4 regions of the Paenibacillus sp. sgz302115 genome follow, and region 4 is predicted to be linked to each of the others. Evidence: predicted binding sites of a transcription regulator. Region 4 holds the regulator's gene; each other region holds the start of a gene.

The links. Region 4 encodes Rex, which represses fermentation and respiration genes when NADH is low (regulators of the CRP and FNR family bind a similar motif). Its sites were predicted from a motif close to TTGTGAAATATTTCACAA; they were not measured.
Region 1: a site for Rex is predicted at 2,289-2,306, ahead of nirB (nitrite reductase large subunit NirB). Genes of this name have one in related genera too.
Region 2: a site for Rex is predicted at 1,930-1,947, ahead of hydE ([FeFe] hydrogenase H-cluster radical SAM maturase HydE). Genes of this name have one in related genera too.
Region 3: a site for Rex is predicted at 1,357-1,374, ahead of qoxA (cytochrome aa3 quinol oxidase subunit II). Genes of this name have one in related genera too.

The regions. Positions count from the first base shown of each region.
Region 1 is NZ_JBVYOK010000020.1:24,437-28,497, forward strand. Features, by position in the region: gene nirB (nitrite reductase large subunit NirB) at 1-2,185, opposite strand, end outside; gene AC0LWN_RS26225 (hypothetical protein) at 2,400-3,101, opposite strand; gene ric (iron-sulfur cluster repair di-iron protein) at 3,276-4,007, opposite strand.
Region 2 is NZ_JBVYOK010000007.1:64,677-68,737, reverse strand. Features, by position in the region: gene AC0LWN_RS15400 (sulfate ABC transporter substrate-binding protein) at 1-51, shown strand, start outside; gene AC0LWN_RS15395 (MBL fold metallo-hydrolase) at 474-1,256, shown strand; partial or broken gene AC0LWN_RS15390 (GNAT family N-acetyltransferase) at 1,290-1,873, shown strand; gene hydE ([FeFe] hydrogenase H-cluster radical SAM maturase HydE) at 2,055-3,107, shown strand; gene AC0LWN_RS15380 (2-oxoacid:acceptor oxidoreductase family protein) at 3,194-4,061, shown strand, end outside.
Region 3 is NZ_JBVYOK010000014.1:131,915-135,975, reverse strand. Features, by position in the region: gene AC0LWN_RS23010 (polysaccharide deacetylase family protein) at 1-1,118, opposite strand, end outside; gene qoxA (cytochrome aa3 quinol oxidase subunit II) at 1,620-2,630, shown strand; gene qoxB (cytochrome aa3 quinol oxidase subunit I) at 2,680-4,061, shown strand, end outside.
Region 4 is NZ_JBVYOK010000021.1:90,129-94,189, forward strand. Features, by position in the region: gene AC0LWN_RS26945 (ParB N-terminal domain-containing protein) at 1-361, shown strand, start outside; gene AC0LWN_RS26950 (cell wall elongation regulator TseB-like domain-containing protein) at 485-1,003, opposite strand; gene AC0LWN_RS26955 (amidohydrolase) at 1,046-2,347, opposite strand; gene AC0LWN_RS26960 (redox-sensing transcriptional repressor Rex) at 2,334-2,987, opposite strand; gene dinG (ATP-dependent DNA helicase DinG) at 3,193-4,061, opposite strand, start outside.

The sequences.
Region 1 (4,061 bases), on a different contig from region 4:
CGATTAGCTCTTCATCGGTTTTCACTTTGCAGAAGGCGTCAGCGATACGCGGCTTGATTCCGCCATTTCCGCCGATGAACACTTCCCAGCCTCCGTCATTGCCGACGATGCCGATATCTTTCGTGCAGGATTCCGCACAGTTGCGCGGGCAGCCGTTAACTGCCATTTTGAACTTGGCCGGAAAATCAAGCCGTTCATACTTACGCTCAAGCAATGCACCCATGCCCATAGAGTCCTGTGTACCAAAGCGGCAGAACTGCGAGCCTACACAGGTCTTCACTGTACGCAGCGATTTCGCGTAAGCATAGCCGGATGGCATATCCAGCTCTTCCCATACCTTAGGCACATCCTCTTTTTTGACGCCGATAAGGTCCAAACGCTGTCCGCCGGTTACCTTCACAACCTTCACATCATATTTCAGGGAGACATCGGCAATTTTCTTCAAATCTTCCGGTGTCGTAACCCCGCCGTACATACGCGGAACTACGGTAAAGGTACCATCCTTCTGAATGTTGGCGCTCATCCGTTCGTTGACGAAGCGTGATTCCTTCTCATCCTCATGGGTGTCCGGATAGATCATTCCGAGATAATAGTTCACTGCCGGACGGCATTTGGAGCAGCCTTCGGCTTGTTTCCAGCCCAGCACATTCATGACCTCTTTAGTTGTTTTCAGGCCTTTGGCCGTAATTTCTGCCACGATCTCATCCCGGCTAAGCGAGGTACAGGTGCAAATGCCCTGCTTCGCGCTCTGCTGGAAGCTGTCGCCAAGCACGAATTGCAGAATCTGCTCAACAACCGGCTTACAGCCGCCGCAGGAGCGGGTAGCTCCAGTGCAGGCTTTGATCTCATCTACAGTGGTAAAACCATTCTCGGTAACGGCATCGACAATCGCTTTTTTGGTCACGCCGTTACAGCCGCAGACAATCTCTTCATCAGCCATAGCTTCGACGGACAAGCCTTTCTTCGCTCCTCCTCCGCCGCAGCAGCCGCCGCCCATGACCTCGCCATAAATTTCGTCGGTCATTTCCGCACCCTGCTTCACCAGCTTTTGCAGATTGGCCGATTCCGTAACATCGCCGAACAGAACCGCACCGACGATGATGTTATTTTTGAGCAAAATCTTCTTGTAGGTCCGCTTCCATTCATCTTTGGCAGAGATCACTGTGTGCTCCGCAGTTTCAATGAATTCACCGGCGGAGAAGACATCCACTCCGGAAATTTTCAGCTTGGTCGATACAACCGAGCCTTCATACGGCTGGGTAGGGGCACCGGACAGATGCTTGGCCAGCACCATTCCCTGTTCGAACAGCGGAGCTACCAGACCGTAGCAGATACCGCGGTGTTCTGTACACTCGCCAACGGAATATACATCCGCCATCGAGGTCTGCAGATAATCATTGACCACAATTCCGCGATTAACGGTGATGCCGCTCTCTTGGGCAAGCAGGGTGTTCGGCTTAATTCCGACTGCCATTACTACAAAGTCTGCGGCCAGTTCCGTTCCGTCACTGAAGCGCAGCCCGTTCACACGTTCTTCTCCGGTCAGTTCGACGGTCTGCTTGCCCATGGCAAATTTCACACCCTGGCGCTCAAGCTCGCTCTGCAGCATCGAGGAAGCATTGCGGTCCAGTTGCCGCTCCATCAGATCCTCCAGCAGATGCACAACCGTAACATCCATCCCGAGGTTCACGAGTCCTTTGGCCGCTTCCAGTCCCAGCAGACCGCCGCCGATAACCGCTGCCGTTCTGTACTGCTTAGCTGCAGCCAGCATAGCATCGCAATCCGCAATATCACGGAAGCCTACGACACCTTCTTTGTTGTTGCCGGGTATAGGAAGAATGAATGAATTCGAACCCGTTGCTATAATCACTTTGTCATAAGGAACGGACATTCCGTTATCCGTAATGATCCGGCGCGCCGCCTCATCAATCCGGGTGACGGTAGTTCCTGTATGCAGGGTAATGTTGTTATCCTCGTACCACTTGCGGTCGTTAAGAATGATGTCCTCGATTGTTTTACTGCCCTCAAGGACGTAGGACAGCATAATCCGATTGTAATTGGGATGCGGCTCACTTCCGAAGATGGTGATATCGTAAGCGCCGCCCAGCTTCAATATTTGTTCAATAGTGCCTACGCCTGCCATCCCGTTGCCTATGAGTACTAGTTTTTCTCTCTCCACTGTCACTTTTAAGACCCTCCTTCAAGCTTCTGGACTTCTTCACAACTTCCTGTATAGTGAAATTATACTGTTGAAATTTGAAGGGTATTTGTGATTCCAATCACAATAAATGTGAAACATTTCACATCTTTTCGGAACCGATATTTATGTGCGCATAAAGACTAAAATAGCCAGCTTCCTTTGCCATAAGCAGTAAGAAAGCTGGCTATATCATCATGAATCATCGTAACGCAAGCAATATTTCCAGTGTATCCTGAGGTCTAAGCTTCATATCAATTCCGCTGTCCAGCAAGGGCTTGCCATTCACCTTCAGCTTCCATGCCTCATTGCTGAGCGGAGCATAATCCATAACCGTAGTCACAGTTCTGTTGTCTTCAGCCAATTGCACCATTTCGCTGGCTTTCAGCATACTTCTTACAGTCAAGTCCTCCGTGTATGGCTGCACATACGAATGCGTCAGCTCCGGCTGCTCGCTCCCGCCGTTGATGGAGAGCAAGACCGGCTGTAGCTCAGCCCCGACCGCTGCCGGCTTCGCCGCAATAATTATGCTGTCCTCGCGGTCAACACTGCTGTTCCAGTCGGTTATTTTTTTGCCGTCCACTTGAATCTCCCAGACCCATTCCGGGCTCAGGGATACCTTGTTGACACGCAGAATACTTAAGCCGTCTGCGGCAAAAGTAGCGACTCCGCTGCTCTTAAGCAATTCAAACAGCGAGATTCCAGGCTTGTAGGCTTCGCTGAGCTGTCTGCCTGAGCTTCCGGCCAGCTCACTGTCTCCGACCAGCAGAGAAAACGCCGGCCCTTCATTACGAGTTCCCGAATTGCTCCCGTCAGCCGTAGGGCCAAGAACAGATGAGCAGCCGCCTGCTGTTGCAATGATGATAATTCCTAGCAAAATACGCCACAGAAATCTTGAGGGCATTTCTGGCACCGCCTCTCCCGCCCGATCCCAGCCTCCAGCAGCTATTCAGGCAATCAATTATTATGTACATAGTCCTTTTAAGAATAACGCAAATGAGACCTGTTCTCAAATTTTGCTGCTTTCTTACTATTTAAAAAAAGTCCCCGCAGGGACTTTGGACGCAGCACAAATGTATTATTGATAGCGCAGGAACAGATTATTGTTCTCCAGATGCACATGCTCGAAGGTCATTCCTTCCAGCTCCTCAAGCCGCGCATAGGTTAAACGATAAGTCGTGCAGGCATGCTCCGGTGGTGTGAAATCATTTGTAACTCTCCGCAGCTCGCGTAAAATCTCGCCAGCCCCGTCATGCTCCTCTTCCAGCGTATGCAGCAGGCCGTGCAGCTCGGCCAAGCCTTCTGGAGTCGGATTGTTCGAGTAGGCCAGCATTTTCGGGAATTCGCTCTCTTCTTCCTTAGCTGTATGCTGAAGCAAGTCCTCACGCAGCGTATGGAACAGGCGGTAAACCTCGGCCAAATGCGGAGAATCCTCACCGTGCACGCGGAAAACCTTAGTTACATTCTGAGCGATCAGCGGCAGCTCCTCACGCAAATAACGGTGGTGCTTATTCACGATATAATTAACCAGATCTTCCGAAGAGGCATCGTTCCAGGCGGTGTCCTCCTCCAGCACCGGATGTTCTTCCAGCAGCTTGTTCAGATCCTGGATTACTGACTCCGTATCAAGCCCTTTCTCTGCTGCCGCTTCCGTAAGCGGCTTAGCTCCTCCGCAGCAGAAATCAATCCGCTGTGCCTTGAAGTAATCCGCAGCTTTGGGGAATTGCAGCACGATATCTCTGACCATTGCTTCACCGGAAAATCCGTCCTGTACTCCCGTAGTTGTATTATTAATTTGTTTGGCCGCCATGTTGGCCCCTCCCTTAGGTTGTTGGTATAGGTTTCTCTTACCCCTTCACCTTAA
Region 2 (4,061 bases), on a different contig from region 4:
CTGTATTCCAAGCGGGGAATCTGGTATCAGGTGCTGGCCGGGATTAATTGAAGCTTGGAGCATGTGTAGTGGAATGATATGAAATTGCCATCGTTAAAAGAGTTGTCACATCCGCAGCATTACTGTGGACGGGACAGCTCTTTATTTGTTTGGGTTCGCGGACCTGTACTATAATAAAAAGATATATCTATATAAGTTGAACTAGAGAAAATATAAAAGGGCAGAAGTGACGGAGGGGAAGTTTGGAACTGGAGGAGCGAACGCGTCCGTCTGAGAGCTTTCCGTAGGAAAGCTGGCCGTATGATTAGGCTGTCTGCGGATTTCCACCACGAAGAGCGGTATAAATCAAGAAATCTGCAGGAGGGCAGCGGCCGGAAGTCCAAACATTCCCCGCAGTTACGACTAGGCCCAAATATGAAAAACTAAAGTTCAACTTATATACATCCGTGACGTTGAAAAGGGAGAGCTGGCTTATGGACACATTGGTGTTTTTGGGGACTGGGGATGCTATGGGCGTACCCCGGGTGTATTGCAACTGTGAGACCTGTACGGAAGCGAGAAGCACCGGGCAAAATATTCGGCTGCGCTCCTCCGTGCTTATAGATAACGGCAGTGATTTTTGGGCGATTGACTGCGGTCCCGACTGGCGGCGGCAGATGGAAATGCAGGGACGGCGCAGCATGCGCAGGCTGCTGGTGACGCATGCCCATTTCGATCATATCGGCGGACTGCCGGAATGGGCGGACAGCTGCCGCTGGATGGGATATAGGGGAGAGCTGTACGCCCCGGCGGAGGTGATTCCTGTTATACAGCGGCAATATCCGTGGCTTGGCAGCCATATGGATATGATTCCTTGTGACGACGGACTTACGCTTGACGGCTGGCAGATCAGCACCTGGCGGGTTAACCACGGCAAGAACGGATATTCTTACGCCTACCGGCTGGAGAAGAACGGCTACGCTTGGGTCTATTGCCCGGACTCCATTTCCCTCACGCCGGAGGAGACGAAGCGGATGCAAGCAGCGGATCTGCTGGTGCTCGGGACGAGCTTTTATTATGAATCGGCGGAGCTGTCCACCCGTTCTGTGTACGATATGACGGAGGCGGCAGAGCTGCTGGAACTTGTACGTCCACGCCGGGCCGTGTATACACACATGTCGCATGATGTGGATTTGAGAAAAGACTATATTTTGCCGGAAAATGTTACGCTCGCGGTAACGGGCATGAAGGTTGAGTTAGGGCATGGAGAAGGTTAGTAAAATAATTTGAACAGGAGGCTTTATACCAAAATGAACTCTGAACGTATGAACCCGCTTTTGCTTGATTTTCCCGAGAGCTTTGAGACTGAACGATTATTGGTACGTGCTCCGCTGTGGGGAGATGGGGCAGCGGTGAATGAGGCTATCGGTGAGAGTCTGGAGGAGCTGAAGCCGTGGATGCCTTTTGCTCAAAGCATGCCGCCCCTTACGGAATCCGAGCCATTCGTCAGGGAGTCGCGGCTGAATTTCCTCAAACGCACACAGTTGAACATGCTCATCTTTCACAAAACAGACGGGAAGTTCCTTGGCTGCAGCGGCTTGCACCATATTGATTGGGAGGCACGCTGTTTTGAGACCGGATACTGGATCAGAACCTCTGCGCGGGCAAGGGATACATAACCGAGGCGGTGAACGGGGTTGTGGACTTTGCCATCAGGGAGCTTGAAGCGAACCGGATCGAAATCCGCTGCAGCGGGCGTAATGCCAAAAGCGCTGCCGTTGCCGAGCGGGCGGGCTTTACACTGGACGGCATCCTGCGGCTCAGCACCCGCGGCATGGATGGGGAATTGCATGACTCGAAGGTGTATGCGAAGGTGCGCGGAGCTGAATTTTAGATAACTTTATATTGCGGATAGACAGCGGGTTTCCGGTTAGCGGAGACCCGCTGTTTTTTTGCACTTTTTTACAAATTCGTTATTATGCCAAATATGATCGGATCAAGCCGTCATTTAACCCATAACCCCAGCATAGTGTATAGTAATTCGTTCAGCCATATGGGATGGAGGAATATGCCGGATGGGAGATTTGCTTGGCAAATTATTTGAGCAGAATGAGCTGACTAAGGAGGAAATTATTTATTTCCTTAAGCATTTGACTCCTGATCTCAAGTATCGCTTGTTTGATTTGGCGGCACAAACTCGGAAGAAGCATTACAATGAAAGCGTTTTTATGCGGGGCCTGATTGAATTTTCAAGCTTCTGTAAAAGGGATTGCCTGTACTGTGGTCTGCGCAGATCGAACTCCAGGGCAGAGCGTTACCGGCTGACGGAGGAAGAGATTCTGGAGTGTGCGGCAGAGGGATACCGCCTCGGATATCGTTCGTTTGTTTTACAGAGCGGCGAAGATTTTTATTTTACGGAAGAACGGATGACCTCTGTAGTCAAGAACATGAAGGCCAGTTATCCTGATGCGGCCATCACTTTATCCATCGGAGAACGAAGCGAAGCTTTTTATCGTGCGCTTTTTGATGCAGGCACTGATAGGTACTTGCTCCGGCATGAGGCGGCCTCACGTTCGCTGTACCAATCTCTGCATCCGGGGATGTCGTATGACAACCGTGTGAACTGCCTGCGGATTCTCAAGGATATTGGCTACCAGGTGGGAGCCGGTTTTATGGTAGGACTTCCGGGTCAGACCCATGAGCATCTTGCAGAGGATCTGCTGTTTCTGAAAGAGCTCCATCCGGAAATGATCGGCATAGGACCATTCATCCCGCATAGCGCAACTCCTCTAAAAGCTGCTCAAGGCGGAACCGTTGAAGATACGCTCGTGATGATTGCTATGGCAAGATTGCTTATTCCGGATGCGCTGATGCCTGCTACTACGGCAATAGGGACTCTTGATAGAGAAGGTAGGGAGAAGGCGCTTTTGGCAGGAAGCAATGTTGTTATGCCTATTCTGTCCCCCCTGAAGGTGCGCGAGAAATATGCCCTCTATGAGAACAAGATTTGTATGGGCGACGAAGCCGCGCATTGCAGGAGCTGTATTGAAATGAGAATCGCAGCCGCCGGATTTAAGATTGAACTCAGTAGAGGGGATCACTGCAGCTTCATTACGCACACCAGTTAAAATCCAATGCTGCGGGCATCATTTTTACGTTTCAAGTGAATATTTTCACGTTTTGTGGTCTGACAAAGCTTTAAGGAGGAGATTCAATGTCAACTTTGCCGAAAAAGAATGCGCTTGGCTTCTACGAGATTCGTCTTGAATCCATCGGCGGACTGGGGGCCAACCTTGCAGGTAAAATGCTTGCCGAGACTGGCGCGCTTGAGCTTGGCTTCAATGCATCCAACTTCTCATCTTACGGCTCGGAGAAAAAAGGCACTCCCATAAAAACCTTTGTCCGCTTCTGTGACCCGGAGGTTGAGATAAGGGACCACAGTCCAATCGAGGAGCCCCATCTGGTAGCGGTTTTTCATGAAGCGCTGTACAAGACGGTTAACGTGGTTAGCGGCATGCAGCCGGACGGAGTTGTTCTGGTTAACACCACGCGAGACTTTGATGATGTACGGGCAGACCTGAAGCTTGAATATGGAACGGTTGCTTTGGTAGATGCCATGGGAATTGCCGTTGAAGAGAAAACGAAAGTAAATACTTCGATGCTTGGCGCTATGTTCCGTATCTGCGACTTTCTTGATCCCGAAGCCATGCGCAAGGTTATCCGCAGAACCTTTGAGAAGAAATATCCGCACCTGGTGGAGCCGAACATCCGCACCTTTGACCGCGGCTACAATGAAGTGAAATTTAAAACATATGAAGTACCGGCAGGCACTGAAGCAGTTCCTTTTATCCGTGCCAGATCTCCATTTGGTTATGAGACACAGCTCCCCGGCGGCGTGATTATGGCTCAGGGCAATAGTACTCTGAAGGATTTGAGCGGCTCGCGTGCAGGCATGCTGCCAGTACTTGATACTGAGTCATGCATTAGCTGCGCGGCATGTGACAATGTGTGCCCTGACAATTGCTTTGTCTGGGAAGAAAGCGAAGACAAGCGTGGACGGCCGCAGCAGGTTCTGCTTGGCA
Region 3 (4,061 bases), on a different contig from region 4:
AAGTTCTGCGGCTGAAGATCCTTCGTAATGATTTCGAAGGTGTAGCCCTCTTTCTTCAACGACTCAAGCAGGCGTGGAAGAACTTTGAGGGTGGCTTTCTGATCATGCATCAGAACAACCGGGTTGGTTTTGGATTTTTGCAGCCCGTGCACCTGGTTCATCACCGTGTTATAGATTTTGGCACTGTTCTCCTTGTACTTCCAGTCATCCGAGTCCACATTCCAGTCCCACAGATGGTAGCCCTGAACCAGTACCTTGTCTCTGAAGCTTTTGGTAAAATAAGGCTTGCTGCCATAAGGCGGACGGATCAGCGTTGTGCCTGTGCCGGCAATCTTTTGCAGCACCGCGTTATCTCCATTCATTTCCGCCAGTGCGGCGGATGGTGAAGCATAAAATTTGTCCTTGCGGTGCGTCATGCCGTGCAGCCCCAGTCCGTTCCCCTCTTTCATAATCCGCTTCACCTCAGCAGGGTAGCGGTTCATATTCGGCCCGAGCATGAAGAATGTAGCTTTTACCTCATACTTATTCAGAATATCCAGCAGCTCCGAGGTCGTGGCGGAAGGCCCGTCGTCGAAGGTCATATACAGGGTCTTGCCCGGCTTGCCGGCAGGTGTCTGCGCAGGTTTATCTGGAACAGACGGCGGGGTCAACTCACTCTTATATTGGCTCAGGAACCCCGCATCATCCAGCGCGGCCGAAGCATCCCGGACTCTCAGTAAATATTTATCCGGCTGAAAGGATATTATATACCCAAGGTAGGCGCTGATCTTCAGTTGGACCATCAAGGCTCCATTCTTCACGAACGTGTTCATCGGCGCAACATTTCCGTCTTGAAGCTGAGCACCTCCATCACCCTTGAGCAGCAGCAGCTTACGTCCTCCGCCATCAACCTGAATTCCGTCAGGAAGGCCGGTAATCGTCCACTTCAATTCCTCCGCCAAAGCGCGGAGCGGGACATAATAGCTGCCTTTTACGGAAACGGCTGTAATGCCGCTCAGTTTATCGTTCACTCCAAGCTTCAGCTCAGCGTTCGCGCTAGCAGCGCTTGCCGTCGTCTGCACGACACCAAGACACAGGAATAATGAAAAGAATAACAGCATTGCTTTTTTAATAGTCACCAGATGCAGTCTCCAATCTATGTATATATATCTATTACTTTATCATAGATATATATAACGTAATTTGAGAGATTGTAACCGGAAGCAGAAAAAACTGTAACACTTTTGTTGTGACAAATGACATATCGCATTCTTTTTCAGAAAGAAATCGAAAATCGTTGAATGCTGTCATATCAAGCAAAAAACGCTAAAATAGCGCTGTTTTCACTTAAATCAATTGTGACGAAAATAGTAACATTTGTGAAATTGTGAACAAAATTTGAACTTCCTTAAAATAACCTTAAGACGCACCGTTACAGTGATCTTTATCATACGTAAAGATAGTTGTAACAATTTGATCACATATATTTAACTAAATGGACATTTTTGAGGACGATTATAGCTTTTTATCCAGAATATGTATTTTGCATTATGGGTAAGTAGTTCTTACTATAGATACAGGTTAATGTTTGCCCGCAATGTTCGGCGAATGATAAGAACTATTGAAGGAAGGAGTTCTATATGACAAAAAAGGGACCGTTATACGCTTTGTTTCTCAGCCTCATCCTCCTCCTGCCGGGATGCAGTTCACTCACCGTTCTGAATCCTAAGGGGCCTTCTGCACGAACTTTATCTGACACCATCATCCTTTCTATTATAGTGATGCTCGGTGTTCTGGCAGTTGTCTACATCTTATATATCTTCGTGCTGGTGAAGTACCGGGCTAAAAAAAGCAACGAAGGCTACATTCCGGAGCACGAGGAGGGCAACAAGGTACTCGAAGCGATCTGGATTATCATCCCGATTATTATCGTGGCCTTCCTGTCCGTCGTGACGGTCAAGACAACCAATGCCGTTGAAAATGTCGCTACAGAATACAAAGATCAGAAGCCTCTGGTCATCTACGCGGCCTCTTCCAACTGGAAATGGCATTTCAGCTACCCGGAGGAAGGCATTGAAACCGTAAACTACCTTAATATCCCCGTTCACCGGGCGGTAGAGTTCCGGATGTACTCTTTTGGCCCCATCACCAGTCTGTGGATTCCACAGCTCGCCGGGCAAAAGTACGCCATGAGCGACATGCTCACAACGCTCCACCTTTCCGCTGATACGGAAGGCTCATATCTCGGCAGAAATGCCAACTTTAACGGCAAGGGCTTTGCCCAAATGGAATTTGAAACTCTCGTTATGAGCAGCAAGGATTACGACAAATGGGTTAAAGAGGTTAAAGAAACCGCTCCCAAGCTGACGGAGAAGGAATTCAAGGGCCTGCTTGCCGCCGACTTTATCGGACGCAAAACCTATTCCACCACCCATCTGGAGTTCAGTCCTCCTCCGGGAGATCACGGCCAGCATATGAGCGGTGACGGAAAAGAGATGGATATGGACAACGGAAGTATGGAGCACCAGGACAACAAGGACGTTCATCCTTCACCGGCAACGACTGAAGAAACCGAGTTCAACACCAAAACGGACCCGGAACTGGAGCAGCCCGTGCCTAGCTCACCTGTGGATGAACATACTCACAAATAGCAGCTTGTAGTAAACCGCTCGATGAAACAACCTGAAAGGAGCCACCCTAATGGATTTAGAAAAATTTAAGGTTCCAGGCGAACCCTTAATCTATGGAGCCATGGCCAGTATCGCACTCGCTACCATAGGGATTATCGTCGGGCTAACCTATTTTAAAAAATGGGGCTACCTCTGGCGCGAATGGCTGACCACGGTCGACCATAAGAAGATCGGCGTCATGTATATCCTGGCCGCGCTGCTCATGCTGTTCCGCGGTGGTGTGGACGCGATCATGATGCGTCTGCAGACGGCAGCGCCGGAAATGAAATTCCTCAACGCACAGCACTACAATGAGGTATTCACTACCCACGGCCTGATCATGATTCTCTTCATGGCTATGCCGTTTATCATCGGTCTGATGAACGTTATCGTGCCGCTGCAGATCGGCGCCAGAGACGTGGCTTTCCCCCGCCTCAACGCCGTCAGCTTCTGGCTCTTCTTCTTCGGAGCCATGCTGCTGAACATTTCCTTCGTCATCGGCGGATCGCCGGATGCCGGATGGTCAGCTTACTTCCCGCTGGCGGGTCTGGAGTTCAGTCCGACGGTCGGCAACAACTACTACTCTCTGTCCCTGCAGATTGCCGGTCTCGGAACGCTGATCACAGGGGTCAACTTTATCGTAACAATCCTGAAAATGCGTGCACCAGGCATGAAGCTCATGAAAATGCCGATGTTCACCTGGTCCGTGCTGATTACTAACATCATTATCGTCTTCGCCTTCCCGGTGCTGACCGTGGCGCTGGCGCTGATGATGTTCGACCGCCTGTTCGGCTCGCAGTTCTTCACGATGGCCAACGGCGGGATGGATATGCTCTGGGCCAACCTGTTCTGGGTATGGGGCCATCCGGAGGTCTATATCGTTATTTTGCCGGCCTTCGGTATTTACAGCGAAATTATCGCCACCTTCTCCAAAAAGAACCTGTACGGTTATAAATCAATGGTATTCAGTATGGTGATTATCTCGCTCTTGTCCTTCCTGGTATGGGCTCACCATTTCTACACGATGGGTCAAGGCGCGATGGTCAACAGCTTCTTCTCGATTACCACGATGGCTATTGCCGTACCGACAGGGGTTAAAATATTCAACTGGCTGTTCACCCTGCGCAAAGGGCGAATCACCTTCACTACACCGATGCTTTACACGCTGGCCTTTATCCCGATCTTCACCATCGGCGGGGTTACCGGCGTCATGCTGGCAATGGCCAGTGCCGACTACCAGTACCACAACACGATGTTCCTGGTCGCGCATTTCCACTACGTGCTAATTCCGGGTGCTGTCTTCGCCGTTATTGCCGGGTTCCACTACTGGTTCCCGAAAGTATTCGGCTTCCGCCTGAACGAGCGGCTGGGTAAGCATTCCTTCTGGTGGATCGTGATTTCCTTTAACGTCAC
Region 4 (4,061 bases):
GAGCGGAAATAATATTCCTTTCTCTGATGGTTTGAAACTTCAAAAAAGGTATTGGCTTGGTCCCGTACAACTGCCAATAAATGAGCTTCAAAGATGTTGCGGTCCTGAAGAGGACATGGAATATCATAATCCGTTAGCGGATTGGGAATTACGGGTTGGAATATTATCTGATTTACTTCAGAAGGGCTGGGAATACCCTCCCTTAATCGTTCAGCACCGTGAAGGAAAATTGATTGTTAGTGATGGAAACGGTAGACATGAAGCGCTCAAAAGACTTAATCACCACAAATGTTGTGTAATTCTGTGGGATAGCGACAATCAGAGTAACTTAAGCAGATGGAGTCAACTGGAGGGTAGCTAGTGAACAATAAAAAGGACAGCCCTGCCTCAATAGATATATCAAAAGCTGCGCTATCGTAAAAAAACGCAAAACAGCGGGCAGACAGAATACTGTCTCACCCGCTGTTCATATGTTCACGCCTTTCTATCTATTCGGCAAGCTGTAGCCATCACCGATCGCACTGCCGTCGGAAAAACGGTAAAACTTGTAATAATAACGTCCGTCCTGCTTATAAAAAAGCTGCCAGGCATATTCCCCGTTGTACACTCCCGGCAGCAGCCGCTTAATCGTACTCCCGGGAAGCTCCGAAGCTATAATCGAGCGGATCTGCTTCTCGGAGGTTCCTTTGTCCACCTCTTCGGCATACACACCGTTGTCGCCTCCGGCCGGTTTGCCGTCCACGGTAAAGCGGACCCAGACCATAAGCTGCTTTCCGGCGTCATTTGTGCCCGTCAGCACCCAATACACTGAATTTTCATCCCAGACCGATTTTTGGGCCTTGGTTACCTCTGTCAAGCCGGCCCTTGCTTTGGCGATATCCCGGGCTGCGCTGCGTTCGTTCCACTGGTCCTTCATAATGTAAGCATAGAACTGGCTTAATCCGAACAGAAGGAGCAGAAACAGGAATATTCCCAGCAGAAGCCATTTTCTCCTTTTCTTCAAAGTACAGCTCCCTCTCCATATAATTGCTCATGTCGCGCTAATTTAGCGCTTCAGGAGTCCTTCAAAGGTCATCTGCGCCTTGCGGCGGATTTGCTCCTCGTCCAGCGTCAGGCACTCTCCGTTCTTCACAACCTGCTTGCCGTCTACCCAGACATGTGCCACATCCTTCGCACTGGCCGAATACACCACATGTGAGAGCAGGTCAGAATGCGGAAGCAAATGCGGCTGATCAATATCAACGGCAATGAAGTCAGCCTTCATTCCAGGGGCAAGCCGGCCTACATTGTTCAGGAAAATCGACTGCGCGCCGTATTCGGTCGCCATCAGCAGCGCTTCCGGGGCCGGAACCGCTGTCGGATCGCCGCTGACGCCCTTGTGGATCAGTGCAGCCAGACGCATCTCCTCGAACATATCCAGATTGTTGTTGCTTGCTGCCCCATCGGTTCCGAGAGAGACCTTAACACCCGCACGCAGCAGCTCCGGTACCCGGGCAACCCCGCTGGCCAGCTTCAGGTTGCTGCCCGGATTATGGGATACACCGACGTTGTAGCGGGCAAGGATCTCGATCTCCTCATCGTTCAAATGCACACCGTGAGCGACAAGGGACGGGCGTGTGAACATGCCAAGTTTCTCCAGATGTGCTACCGGACGCAGGCCGTAATCCGCGGCATTCTGCTCCACTTCGCGCCGTGTCTCCGACATATGCGTATGCATCGGCAGGTCCAGATCATGAGCCGCCTGCACGAATTTTACGAAAAAGTCCGGAGGGCAGGTGTAAGGCGCATGCGGCGAAATCATTGTAGTAATTCTTCCGTCCGCTTTGCCATGCCAATTACGGGCAAAAGCAACCGCTTCAGCCAGCTTATGGTTCTGCACTTCTTCCGGGCACAGGCCGATTACGCCGCGCATCAGCACCGCACGGATACCCGACAGTTCCGTAACCTCAGCGACCCGGTCCATATGATCATACATGTCCAGGAAGGTTGTTGTCCCGCCCTTAAGCATCTCCAGCACAGACAGGGAGGTTCCCCAGTAGACATCCTCTCCGGTGAATTTTTCTTCCATCGGCCACATCTTTTCCTGCAGCCAGCTCTGAAGAACCATATCATCCCCATAACCGCGCAGCAGCGACATTGCCGTGTGCCCATGTGTATTCACAAGACCCGGCATAAACAGCAGACGGCTGCCGTCTATAGTCTGTGTGCCAGCTTCAAGGGCTGGCTTCTCTTCCCCTATGTAAGTGATAAGATCATTTTCTATGGTCATATAACCGCTCAGCACCGGCTCATCCGTTCCCGGAACCAGAAAACGTCCGTTGATAATTACTGTCTTATTGCTGCTCATCTTCCACTTCGTCCTTTCCGTCATGCAAATAATAAGCCAAGCTCTGCAAATCAGTTGTAAAATCAGCGGCGTGAACGCGAATATTGGCCGGGGTCTTCAAAATAACCGGTGCAAAATTCAGGATCGCTTCAATGCCTGAGTCTATCAGAATGTCGGCCACGTTCTGAGCTTCACTGTCAGGCACCGTGATGATTCCGATACGGATTCCCTGTTCACGAATCGTGCTGCCCAGCTCTTCCATCGGCTGTACGGTAAGGGAGTTGATCATCTGCCCTACCTTGGGTGCATAGGAATCAAATACAGCGGTGATTTTCATGGTGTCCTTCAAGTAAGCATTGTAATTTGATAAAGCGTGTCCAAGATTACCGGCACCCACAAGCGCCACGTTAATTTGCTGGTCCAGCTTTAGAATATGGCGGATTTTCTCGATCAAATAAGACACATCATAACCGATGCCTTTTCTGCCAAAATCACCAAAATAGGCCAAATCCTTGCGGATCTGCGCCGGATTAAGATCAAGCTTCTGCCCCAGCTCCTGAGAAGAGACAGTGGGAATTTCACGCTTCTGGAGATCGTTCAGGAATCGCAGGTACACAGGGAGTCTGCGAACGACGGCCTCCGATATTTTATCTGATTTCATATTTTCTCCTCCTCAAAGTTTGTATAGCGATGCTTCCTTGGTATTCTTCGTACAAACTCACTTCGTAAGCATTGGTTTAAGTTTTGTTAGTGCTTCGTAAGTATAGGGCCGTCCTTTAGCCTCCCATACTGAGCTGGCTGCTAAAGGACGGAATGTACAAGCAAATCCGAATATTATAAAAAAACTATAGCTGGTTCAAAAAACTTCAAGAAACGCCGCCGTCCTCAAGCCATTCGGCAATCCGCGGAACCATCTGGTCAGTCAGCATATGCTCCATCTTGGGTCCGGGCAGCGAATACAGGAAGTACTTTCCATAATAAGATTCAATAACTCTGGTATCATATACAATTACGATGCCGCGGTCCTGCGCAGTACGTACCAGCCGCCCAAAGCCCTGTTTGAACCGGATCACCGCCTGCGGGACAGACAGCTTCATAAAAGGATTCTTCTTCTGCGCCTGCAGCAGCTCCGCCTTGGCCTCCGCAAGCGGATGGTTTGGCGGCTGGAAGGGCAATCTGACGATAGCCAGACAGGTCAGCGCCTCGCCCGGAATATCCACACCTTCCCAAAAGCTGCTCGTCCCAAGCAGTACAGAAGCGGCGCTGTCCTGAAAACGCCGGATCAGCTTGCTGCGGCTGCCGCCCTCTACGCCCTGCCCCAGTACGCTGATATCCTCTGAGGAGAGCGCCTCCTTCAGCGGGTCATAAACCTGGCGGAGCATTTTGTAGGAAGTGAACAGCACCAGCATGCGGCCCCGGGTAGCCACCGCAGCTTCGGCCAGCGAATGCACCAGCTTATCTACAAACCGGGCATCGCCCACACTGCCTTTGACACTTGGAAAATCGCGCGGGATGACCAGCAGCGCCTGCTCCCGGTACTTGAACGGTGAGGGAAGCAGGGCTGTCATCAGACGCCCTTCCTCTGCAGACCCGGCAAGTCCAAGATTATCAATCATGAACTGGAAGGATTTATCTACAGAGAGGGTGGCGGAGGTCAGCACAATGCTTTTCTTTTTATCGAAAAACAGCTCCTTGAGCTGGGCGCTGACATCCACCGGAACGGCATACAGCTGGA